One region of the Leucobacter sp. BZR 635 genome, then DNA from elsewhere that is predicted to be linked to it. Evidence: predicted binding sites of a transcription regulator. Region 1 holds the regulator's gene; each other region holds the start of a gene.

Region 1 (3,246 bases):
CCCGTCGCGGCTCATCGAGGTCGAGGGGGAGCGGCTTGCCCGAGGTGATCATGCAGAAGTCGCAGCGGCGGGTGCAGATGGATCCGCCGATGAGGAAGGTCGCCTCGCGATCCTCCCAACACTCGTAGATGTTCGGGCAGCCGGCCTCCTTGCACACGGTGTGCAGGCCCTCGCTTTGTACGAGCGCTTGGACCGCTTGGTAATCCGGGCCGGAGCGGGCGCGCGTCTTGATCCACTCAGGCTTGCGCTCGATGGGGGTCTCGGCGTTCTTCGCCTCGACCCGAAGCAGCCGGCGCTCCTCTGGCTCCGGGCGCGTGCCGGTCGAGGGCAGAATCTGGACGGTCATACTGAGAGCCTTTCGAGCACGGGAACGAGGTGGGTGCGCAGTGCGGGCGCTGCGTCGGCCGGGGTGATGGTCTCGCCCGTCTTGGCGCTGAGCGTGGTGACGCCGGCGTCGCTGATGCCGCAGGGCACGAAGCTGTGAAAGGGGGCGAGATCGTTGCTGCAGTTCAGCGAGATACCGTGGGTGACGATGCGCCGGCTCACGTGGATCCCGATTTGCGCGAGCTTTGCCGCGGGGCTTCCCTGCGGGGATCCTGCTGGCGGGTCTGTCCAGACCCCGGTGCGCCCGGGAACGCGGTAGCCGACGACGCCAAGATTCTGGATCGTGGCAATCAGCGCATCTTCGAGCGCGTGAACGAGGTTGACTCCGCCGAGCCCGTCAGCGAGCCGGATCACGGGGTATGCCACGAGCTGGCCGGGGCCGTGCCAGGTGACCTTTCCGCCGCGGTTCACCGGGACGACGGGAGTGCCGTCACTCGGGTACTCATGTGGCTCCGCCCGTCGGCCAGCGGTGTAGACCGGCTCGTGCTCGAGGAGGAGCACGGTGCCGTGATCAAGGTCGGCTGCCAGTCTTGCGGCAGCCTCCCGCTGGAGTATGAGCCCACGCTCGTAGGAGACGAGGCTTGGGGAGAGCCCGACAGTCTCGAACCGTGGGGTGGGTTTTGGGGGCGTGTCGCTTAGGGGAGGCGGCGGAACTTCGGCGATGGGAAGCATGCGGCCATGTTAGTTGGACTCAGTTCAATAAAGCAATGCGGGTGCGGTTGGGGTGCCCGGTGCCCGGTGCCCGGTGCCCGGGGGCTCGGGGCTGGTGGCAAGCAGGGTGTAAGCCCAAAGTCTCGAGGTGGGATGCCCGGGCGTACCCTCTGCCCGGCGCCCTCATCGCGCCTGGCGTCCTTTCCGCCCCGATTAATTCAGACCGACTCTTGCGAGGGCCAAACGCGGGTCGGAGTGGATTAAACGGGGGCTGCAGGGTGCGCGCGGCGCGTTTCTGGAAGTGCCTGCTGCGCGTGCGTGCGTCGCGCTGCATGTTGATCGCTGAGCTCAATGCCCGCGATCGTTGAGCGCTGCAACCGTCGAGCGCCGCAATCGTCGAGCGCCGCAATCGTCGAGCGCCGCTGGCGGATCGCGGCCGCGTGACACAGCAAAACGCTCCAGCCCCGATCTGAATCCGGGCTGGAGCGTGCAGGAAAGCCGCTGGGCTAGACCGAGCGGAAGACCGCGACGACCTTGCCGAGCACCTCTGCGTGGTCGCCGAGGATCGGCTCGAACGCGCTGTTGCGCGGCAGCAGCCAGGTGTGGCCGTCGCGGCGGCGGAAGACCTTGACGGTCGCTTCGCCGTCGAGCATGGCCGCGACGATGTCGCCATTTGCCGCCTCGCGCTGCTGGCGCACGACAACAAAGTCGCCGTCGCAGATGGCCGCATCGATCATCGAGTCGCCTACCACCTTCAGCATGAAGAGCTGCCCATCGCCGACGAGCTGCCGGGGGAGCGGGACGATCTCCTCAACCTGCTGGTCGGCGGTGATCGGGACGCCCGCCGCGATCTGGCCGACGAGTGGCACGTAAGCCGTCTCCTGGGCCTGGGTCGTGGGTGAGTCCGCAAGCGCGCTGCTCGTGACCGCGAGCTCGACGAGGATCTCGAGAGCACGCGGGCGGTTCGGGTCGCGGCGAATGTATCCGCCGAGCTCGAGCCGGCTGAGCTGGTGGGTAACGCTCGAGAGTGAGGAGAGGCCCACAGCGTCGCCGATCTCGCGCATGCTCGGTGGGTAGCCGCGAGACTCTACGGAGCGGGCAATGAATTCGAGGATCGCCTGCTGCTTCTCAGTCAGTGGCTTCCGCGGTGCTGCGCTCAGGTCGCTCATCGCTTGTCCTCTCAGTAGTGCGGTCAATCTCGGCGGGTGGTGAGCGGAGTGGATCCGCATGTTTCCGCGAGTTGCCGTGAATGTCAGAGGTCACTGATTGGGTGAACTCACTGTTCGAAACCCTAGCCCGGATATTCGAGGCGAGGCAAACATTCGTTCGAGTGTCGCAGCAAATCTCGCGATATTCATTCGAATACTGCGGTTGCGGTTTCTTTCATTCGAAGATATATTCGAAAGAGATGTTCGAGTGTTCGAGTTGGTTCGAATACTCTCGAGAGAGGAACTCCTCATGACTGCTACAGCGAATGTCGTCCCATTCCGTTTGAACGCCCCGGTGAGCCCGCGCATTGCCGCGTCGGGATCACGCCCGCAGGGCGAACCCACTGCTCAGGTCAGTTCGGGGCAGCCCCGGCTTCGGCTCACGCGTCGTGGCCGGGTGGTCTTTGGCTCTCTCGCAACCGTCTTGGTTGCTGCTGCACTCGGCGTAGCTGCTGCGTTCGCAGCCCCAGGGGCAATTGCCAACAGCGCGGAGAGCACGCAGGCCTTCCCCTATGTCTTCGTGCAGGCCGGCGACTCGGTATGGAGCATCGCCTCCGAGCTTGAGCCGACGGGCGACCCCCGTGAGGTGGTCTCTGAGATCGTCCGCCTCAACCAGATGCAGGCGTCCGACCTGCAGGCAGGCGATTCGATCGCTGTGCCCATGCGGTTTGAAGGCAATGACCTCACCTTCGTCCCCTCCGGGCGATAGCGCCGTCCCTCCGGGCGATAGCGCGCGGTCGGTGACCCTGTGCGCGGTGTTGGGATGCGGGCGAGCTGACCGGTTAGCCTCGCGGCCCCGGCTGGTCTTGCGGCCCCGGCCGATCTGGCTGTCCCTGCCGCTCTGCCCCCCCCCGAAGACTTTGGACGCCCCTGCCGCTTTGGACCCTCGGAGGCTCTGGACCCCCGGAGGCTCTGTCTCAGCAGGCGCTCCGCCCGCCCGATGTTCGGCGGTCTCTCGGGGTGAGTGACGCTGGTCAGCACAGTCAGCAAAGATCGTTAGGCT
Region 2 (3,246 bases), on a different contig from region 1:
GCATCATGCTGAAGGTCATTGCGCAAGACTTCATCCGCCCGGATGCCATCGAGACGGTGCTGCCGCTCTACCGCGAGCTCGTCGAGCTCACCAGGCAGGAGCCGCTGAACATCTCGTATGAACTGTTCATCGACGAGGAGCAGCCGGGCCACTTCATCTTCGTGGAGGAGTGGCCCGATCGCGCAGCCCTCGACGCGCACTGCGAAACCGAACACTTCAAGCGCCTGGTGCCGCAGATCGACGCCTTCCAGGCCGAGCCCGACACCTACATTCAGATGCGGCCGGCGTTCCCCGAGGGGTGAGCTGATACATCGGCGAGCTGGTCTCGCGGCTTGGATCGCGGAAAACCAGGCCGTTGCCGCTCAGCCCAGTTGCTGTCTCGCGGGTGGCACAGGGTTCAGGTGTCGGCGTGCGTTCATAGCTGAGACGATGAGTCCACCCGCGAAGAGCGCGAGTGACCAAGCCATGCCTGCTCCCGGGTTCGCGCCGGTGGCTGTGATCTTAGTAGGCACCGCTCCCCACCGCGGCTGCTCTTCAGCTTGCCTGAGTGGCGCGGTGTTATCGACGGCCGGGGATCCATCCGAGGTGCCACCGGTGTCTCCTCCTCCTCCTGGGCGACGGACTCCGCGATGACCGTCACCTCGTGGGGGCTGGGACTGCGACGCGAGGTGCTGCTCGTCACCCCGATACGAGGCAACAATCTGCTGCGTGCCAGCTGTGAGGCGTGGGGTTAAAAGTGACGCTAACCTAGCACTGAGCGTGGCGACGCTGAGTGACCCGGTTCCCGAGAGGAACTTGACTTCGTCGCCCGGCTCGCCCCAAGCAACACTCGCCGTGAAGGTAACTGTCTCTCCGTTTAGAGCGGTGCTCCCAGCCAGCCGCGTCGTCATCGTCCTCGGCAGTGCACCCGCTGAGGGACAGCACAGGGCAGAACAGTGCGGGATGCTGCAAGAAGTAGCCGTCTGGATGGCTGCCGGACTCCACGGGGCACTGGCGATCATCGCCATCTCGTGAAAGCCTGCCTGAGACACCGTGAGCTTTTGTGACTGTCACCATTCGAGGTTGGTGCGGCGGGCTCGTTGCGGCCCCTCTCTGACGCTGGTAGCGACTTCTGGCTCAGACGCGAAGAACCCCTGTGCTGCTTTCCAAGTCTCTATCTCTGCCGGTTCACAGGCCGATCATGACTGGTGAAGAGGTTCAAAATCTTTTTCGAAAGATTCTGTTTTGGGCCACATTTGAGGGCTTGAATGTCGGTGGTGCGTGTTTGACTACCGTCATGAAAGCGAAGCCGCAGATCCGGGACGAGGCCATCACCGGCCTCGAAGACGCGACGCGCAACATCCGCGTCGCGGAAGCGACCCGCCTCGAGCATCTCGCACGCGGTTACGGGGCAGTCACTGGCGGCGACATGGCCACACGGGCCTACATCACTGAGGCTGCGCTCGCGCTCGGGGTGTCCGAGCCGCGCGTCGCATCCATGCTGGGGCTTGCCGTGTTCCTCACCGACACTTACCGCGACACTCACGCACTCGTCCGCACTGGTGAGATCTCACTGCGGCATGCGGAGATCATCACTGATGCGGGAATGGTCATCACGAACGTCACCGCGGCCGGCGTTGACCAGGCAGCGATCGCCCTCGCGCTCGAGCAGGACGAGCTCGCAGAACAGCGCCGTCACGCGTACGAGCAAGAGGTCTTGGTGTATGCGCGTGAGCTCACCCCGAACCGGCTACGCCCAGTCGCAAAACGCCTCGCAGAACGCTGGGCGGTTGAACCGATCGAAGTACGCCAGGCCCGGGAAGCGAAGAAGCGGCGGGTGACCGTCGTGCAGCTGGGTGAGGGCATGGCAGAGCTGCGCGCCTACCTGCCCGCGGTGCAGGCTTTGGGGCTGTACGACCATCTCACCCGTGTCGGGCGGGCGGTGAAGCGGGGCCTCATCCCGGCACCAGCCCGTCCAGAGGGGCTTGGTCTTGGCGCTGAGCAGCCGGAACCCACAGTCATCGATGCTGATGGTACTGGCAGTGGTGCCGAAGCCCCGGATACGCGCGGGCTCGACGAGCTGCGGGCCGACGCGTTCTACGCGCTCCTCAGCCGCGACCCCTTCGACGCCGCCGAAGCAGCCGCACACAGCACCGGCGCTGAACTGCAGGGGCGGGTGCAGCTCGTCCTCACCGCAGCAGGCGTCGACGCCCTCCTCAACACACACGGCGGCACCATCACCCGAGACAGCAACACCCCAGCGGGCGACGTCAAATGCGAGCTCAAGGGGTACGGGCCGATCGATATCGAGTCAGTACGGCCGCTCATCGCCGGCCGGCAGCAGTGGGACCTCGTCACCGTCTGCACCCACACAGGAACTGTCATCAGAACAGACACATACCGGCCGAACAAGTCACAGGAACGGTTCCTCGTCGCCCGCGACGGCCACTGCAGGTTCCCCGGCTGCGTCTCCCCGGTCTACCGATCCGAAATCGACCACACCATCGACGCAGCCCTCGGCGGGCACACAGCTACCGACAACCTGGCACATCTCTGCCGCAGCCACCACACGTTGAAAGGCAACTCGGACTGGACCGTGCGACAGCTCGCGGGCGGAGTACTGGAATGGACCGCGCCGTCCGGCCGCATCCACATCGACAGACCACGGGATCTACTCCCGGAACACCGAGCCTCACGACACACACCCAAACGCAAGGTCAGATTCCAACCCACGGTGAGAGAACCCGAAGTGCATCCTTTCTAGTTGCCCGGGATAGCCGGCTCTTCACAGTCGAGGGCCAGCGCGTGGCTGACGGCACTCGATTGCTCTGAGTGCTCTCCTCCGGGCCAACGGGTCGTAGCGAAGCCCCTTCGCGCAAAGGTTGCCATGCTCTCAACGCGAAACAGAAGCGCTGCCCAACCCCAGACTCCTGGGGCCGGACAGCGCTTCTGCTTCGCGGAACTCCGCGTTGGTGCGCGTCTCGAACGGGCTAGGCCGCGCGCTTGCGACCGCGGAAATGCCAGTAGCTCGCGATTGCTGCGCCAATGGCGAGCCAAGCGAGGCCAATCATTTGCGCGTTGGTGCTGGCATTCCAGAGCGCGTAGCCGAGGACTAGGGTTCCGATAATGGGTGAGATCCAGTGCAGGAACACATTTCGGCTCCGTGAGATAACTCCGAAATGCACGATGACTGCAACGTTGAGCAAGATGTATGCGGTGAGGGCTCCAAAAGTCACGAGGGTCGTCAGCAGTTCCTGCTCGGTGGTA
Region 3 (3,246 bases), on a different contig from region 1:
CGGGTGCCCGTTTTGCGTATCGGGGACGGTGCGCGTACCGGGCTCGGGTCGCATACCCGCGCTGACGCTCGGCCCCCCTGACTCAGTGCCAGTGCCCGCGCTGATGTTCCGCCGCCTACCGCCGCTCCCCACCCCCGTTTAATCCTCCCCGACTCTTGTTCAGGCCGTGCAAGGCTCGTAGAGGATGAAACGGGCGCTTCATGTTGGATGGCCTACGCGCCGCGACCGGTAGCGGTCACGTGCCCGGCTACCTCGCAGTCGTGTTGCTCGATGGAGCGACTGTAGGGCTTCGTCGGTCAGGGGAGTTCCTAAAGTGCTGCGGCCCAGGACGCTCCGCTTCAGGCCTGGAGCGGAGCGTCCGTGCCGGTGTTCGTGCTCGTGGCTGCCGCGGATGCTTCGCACCCTTGCCATGGGGGAAGGTGCCCCCGGGCTGTGCGCATTTCGCAGCTCCGCGGTGCCGACGTCGCTCGCCACTAGAGCTTCAAATTTGCGGGGCCACATGGGCAGCGGTCGCTGCTTGGGGCTGCCGCTGTGTATCGGGGAGTTAGAAAGGATGTAGGTCTGGCTCTTTGACTACAGCTTTGAATCTGACCTTGCGTTGAGGTGTGTGCCTTGATGCTCGGTGTTCCGGGAGTAGATCCCGTGGCCTGTCGATGTGGATGCGCCCGGACGGCGCGGTCCACTCCAGCACTCCGCCCGCGAACTGTCGCACGGTCCAGTCCGAGTTGCCTTTCAACGTGTGGTGGCTGCGACACAAATGTGCCAGGTTGTCGGTAGCTGTGGGCCCGCCGAGGGCTGCGTCGATCGTGTGGTCGATTTCGGATCGGTACACCGGGGAGACACAGCCGGGGAACCTGCAGTGCCCGTCACGAGCGACGAGGAACCGCTCCTGTGACTTATTCGGCCGGTACGTATCCGTTCTGATGACAGTTCCTGTGTGGGTGCAGACCGTGACGAGGTCCCACTGCTGCCGGCCGGCAATGAGCGGCCGTACTGACTCGATATCGATCGGCCCGTACCCCTTCAGCTCACACTTCACGCCGCCTGCCGGCATGCTGCTGTCTCGGATGATGGTACCGCCATGGGTAGCGAGCAAGGCGTCGACGCCTGCTGCGGTGAGGACGAGCTGCACCCGCCCCTGCAGGTCTGCCCCGGTGTTGTGGGCTGCTGCTTCGGCGGCGTCGAAGGGGTCGCGGCTGAGGAGCGCGTAGAACGCATCAGCCCGCAGCTCGTCGAGCCCACGCGTATCGGCAGCTTTGCCTGCTTCGCCTGGCTGGCCCGCCTCGAGGGCAGCGGGTTCCGACTGCTCAGCACCAGGAGTTACTGCGTCTGGGCTGGCTGGTGCTGGGATGAGGCCCCGCTTCACCGCCCGACCCATACGTGTCAGCCGGTCGTACAGCCCGAGGGCTTGCACTGCGGGCAGGTAGGCGCGCAGCTCTGCCATGCCCTCACCCAGCTGCACGACCGTCACACGCCGCTTCTTCGCCTCACGCGCCTGCCGCACCTCGATCGGCTCAACCGCCCACCGCTCAGCCAGCCGTTTCGCGACCGGGCGTAACCGGTTCGGGGTGAGCTCACGCGCATACACCAACACCTCTTGCTCGTACGCGTGACGGCGCTGTTCTGCGAGCTTGTCCTGCTCGAGAGCGAGGGCGATCGCTGCCTGGTCAACGCCGGTCGCGGTGACGTTCGTGATGACCATGCCCGCGTCAGTGATGATCTCCGCATGCCGCAGTGAGATCTCACCAGTGAGGACGAGTGCGTGAGTGTCGCGGTAAGTGTCGATGAGGAACACTGCAAGACCGAGCATGGATGCGACGCGCGGTTCGGACACCCCGAGCGCGAGCGCTGCTTCAGTGATGTAGGCCCGTGTTGCCATTTCGCCGCCCGTGACCGCTGCGTATCCGCGTGCGAGATGCTCGAGGCGGGATGCTTCCGCGACGCGGATCGCGCGCGTCGCGTCTTCGAGGCCAGTGATGGCCTCGTCCCGGATCTGCGGCTTCGCTTTCATGACGGTAGTCAAACACGCACCTCTGACATTTAAGCCCTCAAATGTGGCCCAAAATAGAATCTTTCGAAAAAGATTTTGAATCTCTTCGCCATTGATGACACCCCTGTGGGTCCTCAGGGAGGCGACCAGGAATCACCGTGTTTGTGGCTCTTCGAGAACGCGTGGGCGGTAGCTACGAATCTCCCCGAAAGGCCGTCATGAGCGCGACCCAGCTTGAGCCATCAGAACGCCACCACAACCAGGCCCGACGAAGCACCTTGGGAGCCGTGAAACACACACGGCCCGGGCGCACCCGCCCTACAGGGCAAGGGCGCGAAGCACCCGCGGCAGCCCCAAGCACGAATCTCGACAGGTGCGCTCCGGCCCCGGCCCCGGGCTGAAGCAGGGTGGCCCGGGCCTAAGCGCTGAACGGCCAATTGCGAAGATCAGAGAATCCCGCAACCGCGCCGCGGCACCCCACTCGGAACCCTATTGACCCCGTTTAATCCTTTCCGACCCGAACGAGGGCCGTGCAAAGCTCATGCAGGATTAAACGGGGGTGTAGAGGGGCAGCAGGCCGGTCTAGCCGAAGCGGTAGCCGACGCCGCGCACCGTCGAGATGAGCTTGGGCTGCGCCGGCTCCTCCTCGATGCGGGAGCGCACGCGCTTCACGTGCACGTCGAGCGTCTTCGTGTCGCCGTAGTAGTCGCTGCCCCAGACACGGTCGATGAGCTGGCCACGGGTGAGCACGCGCCCGCTGTGCCGCATGAGGAGCTCGAGCAGCTCGAACTCACGCAGCGGCATCGCGATTTCGGTGCCGCGCACGGTCACGGTGTGCCGATCGGTGTCGAGGCGGATCCCGTTGGACTCGAGCGCCCCGCTGTCGTCCTCCTCGGTCTCCGCTCCCTCCGTGGGAACCGCGCGCCGCAGCGCCGCGCGCACCCGGGCGAGGAGCTCACGTGTCGAGTAAGGCTTGGTGACGTAATCGTCTGCCCCGAGCTCGAGCCCCACGACGATGTCGATTTCGCTGTCCTTGGCGGTGAGCATGATGATGGGCACCTGCGAACGCTGCCGGATCTCACGGCATACCTCAGTACCGGGAAGGCCCGGCAGCATGAGGTCGAGCAGCACGAGGTCTGCTCCGTTCGCTGTGAACGCGCGCACCGCGTCGTTGCCATCGTCGACGACCGTGACGCTGTATCCCTCGCGTTCGAGGAGAAAAGCGAGTGGCTTCGAGATGGACTCTTCGTCTTCGA

Evidence for each region. Region 1 encodes LexA, which represses DNA repair genes until DNA is damaged. Its sites were predicted from a motif close to TCGAACANNTGTTCGA; they were not measured.
Region 2: the regulator LexA is predicted to act here: its motif matches at 1,198-1,213, upstream of ACI1US_RS06465 (HNH endonuclease signature motif containing protein).
Region 3: the regulator LexA is predicted to act here: its motif matches at 2,075-2,090, upstream of ACI1US_RS05435 (HNH endonuclease signature motif containing protein).

What each region holds. Positions count from the first base shown of each region.
Region 1 covers NZ_JBLUNZ020000004.1:97,535-100,780, forward strand. Annotated here, with positions in the region: gene lipA (lipoyl synthase) at 1-346, opposite strand, end outside; gene lipB (lipoyl(octanoyl) transferase LipB) at 343-1,056, opposite strand; gene lexA (transcriptional repressor LexA) at 1,542-2,204, opposite strand; gene ACI1US_RS00650 (LysM peptidoglycan-binding domain-containing protein) at 2,494-2,952, shown strand.
Region 2 covers NZ_JBLUNZ020000032.1:558-3,803, forward strand. Annotated here, with positions in the region: gene ACI1US_RS06455 (putative quinol monooxygenase) at 6-302, shown strand; gene ACI1US_RS06460 (Ig-like domain-containing protein) at 363-1,007, opposite strand; gene ACI1US_RS06465 (HNH endonuclease signature motif containing protein) at 1,277-2,743, shown strand; gene ACI1US_RS06470 (APC family permease) at 2,970-3,246, opposite strand, start outside.
Region 3 covers NZ_JBLUNZ020000028.1:59,843-63,088, forward strand. Annotated here, with positions in the region: gene ACI1US_RS05435 (HNH endonuclease signature motif containing protein) at 545-2,011, opposite strand; gene ACI1US_RS05440 (response regulator) at 2,573-3,246, opposite strand, start outside.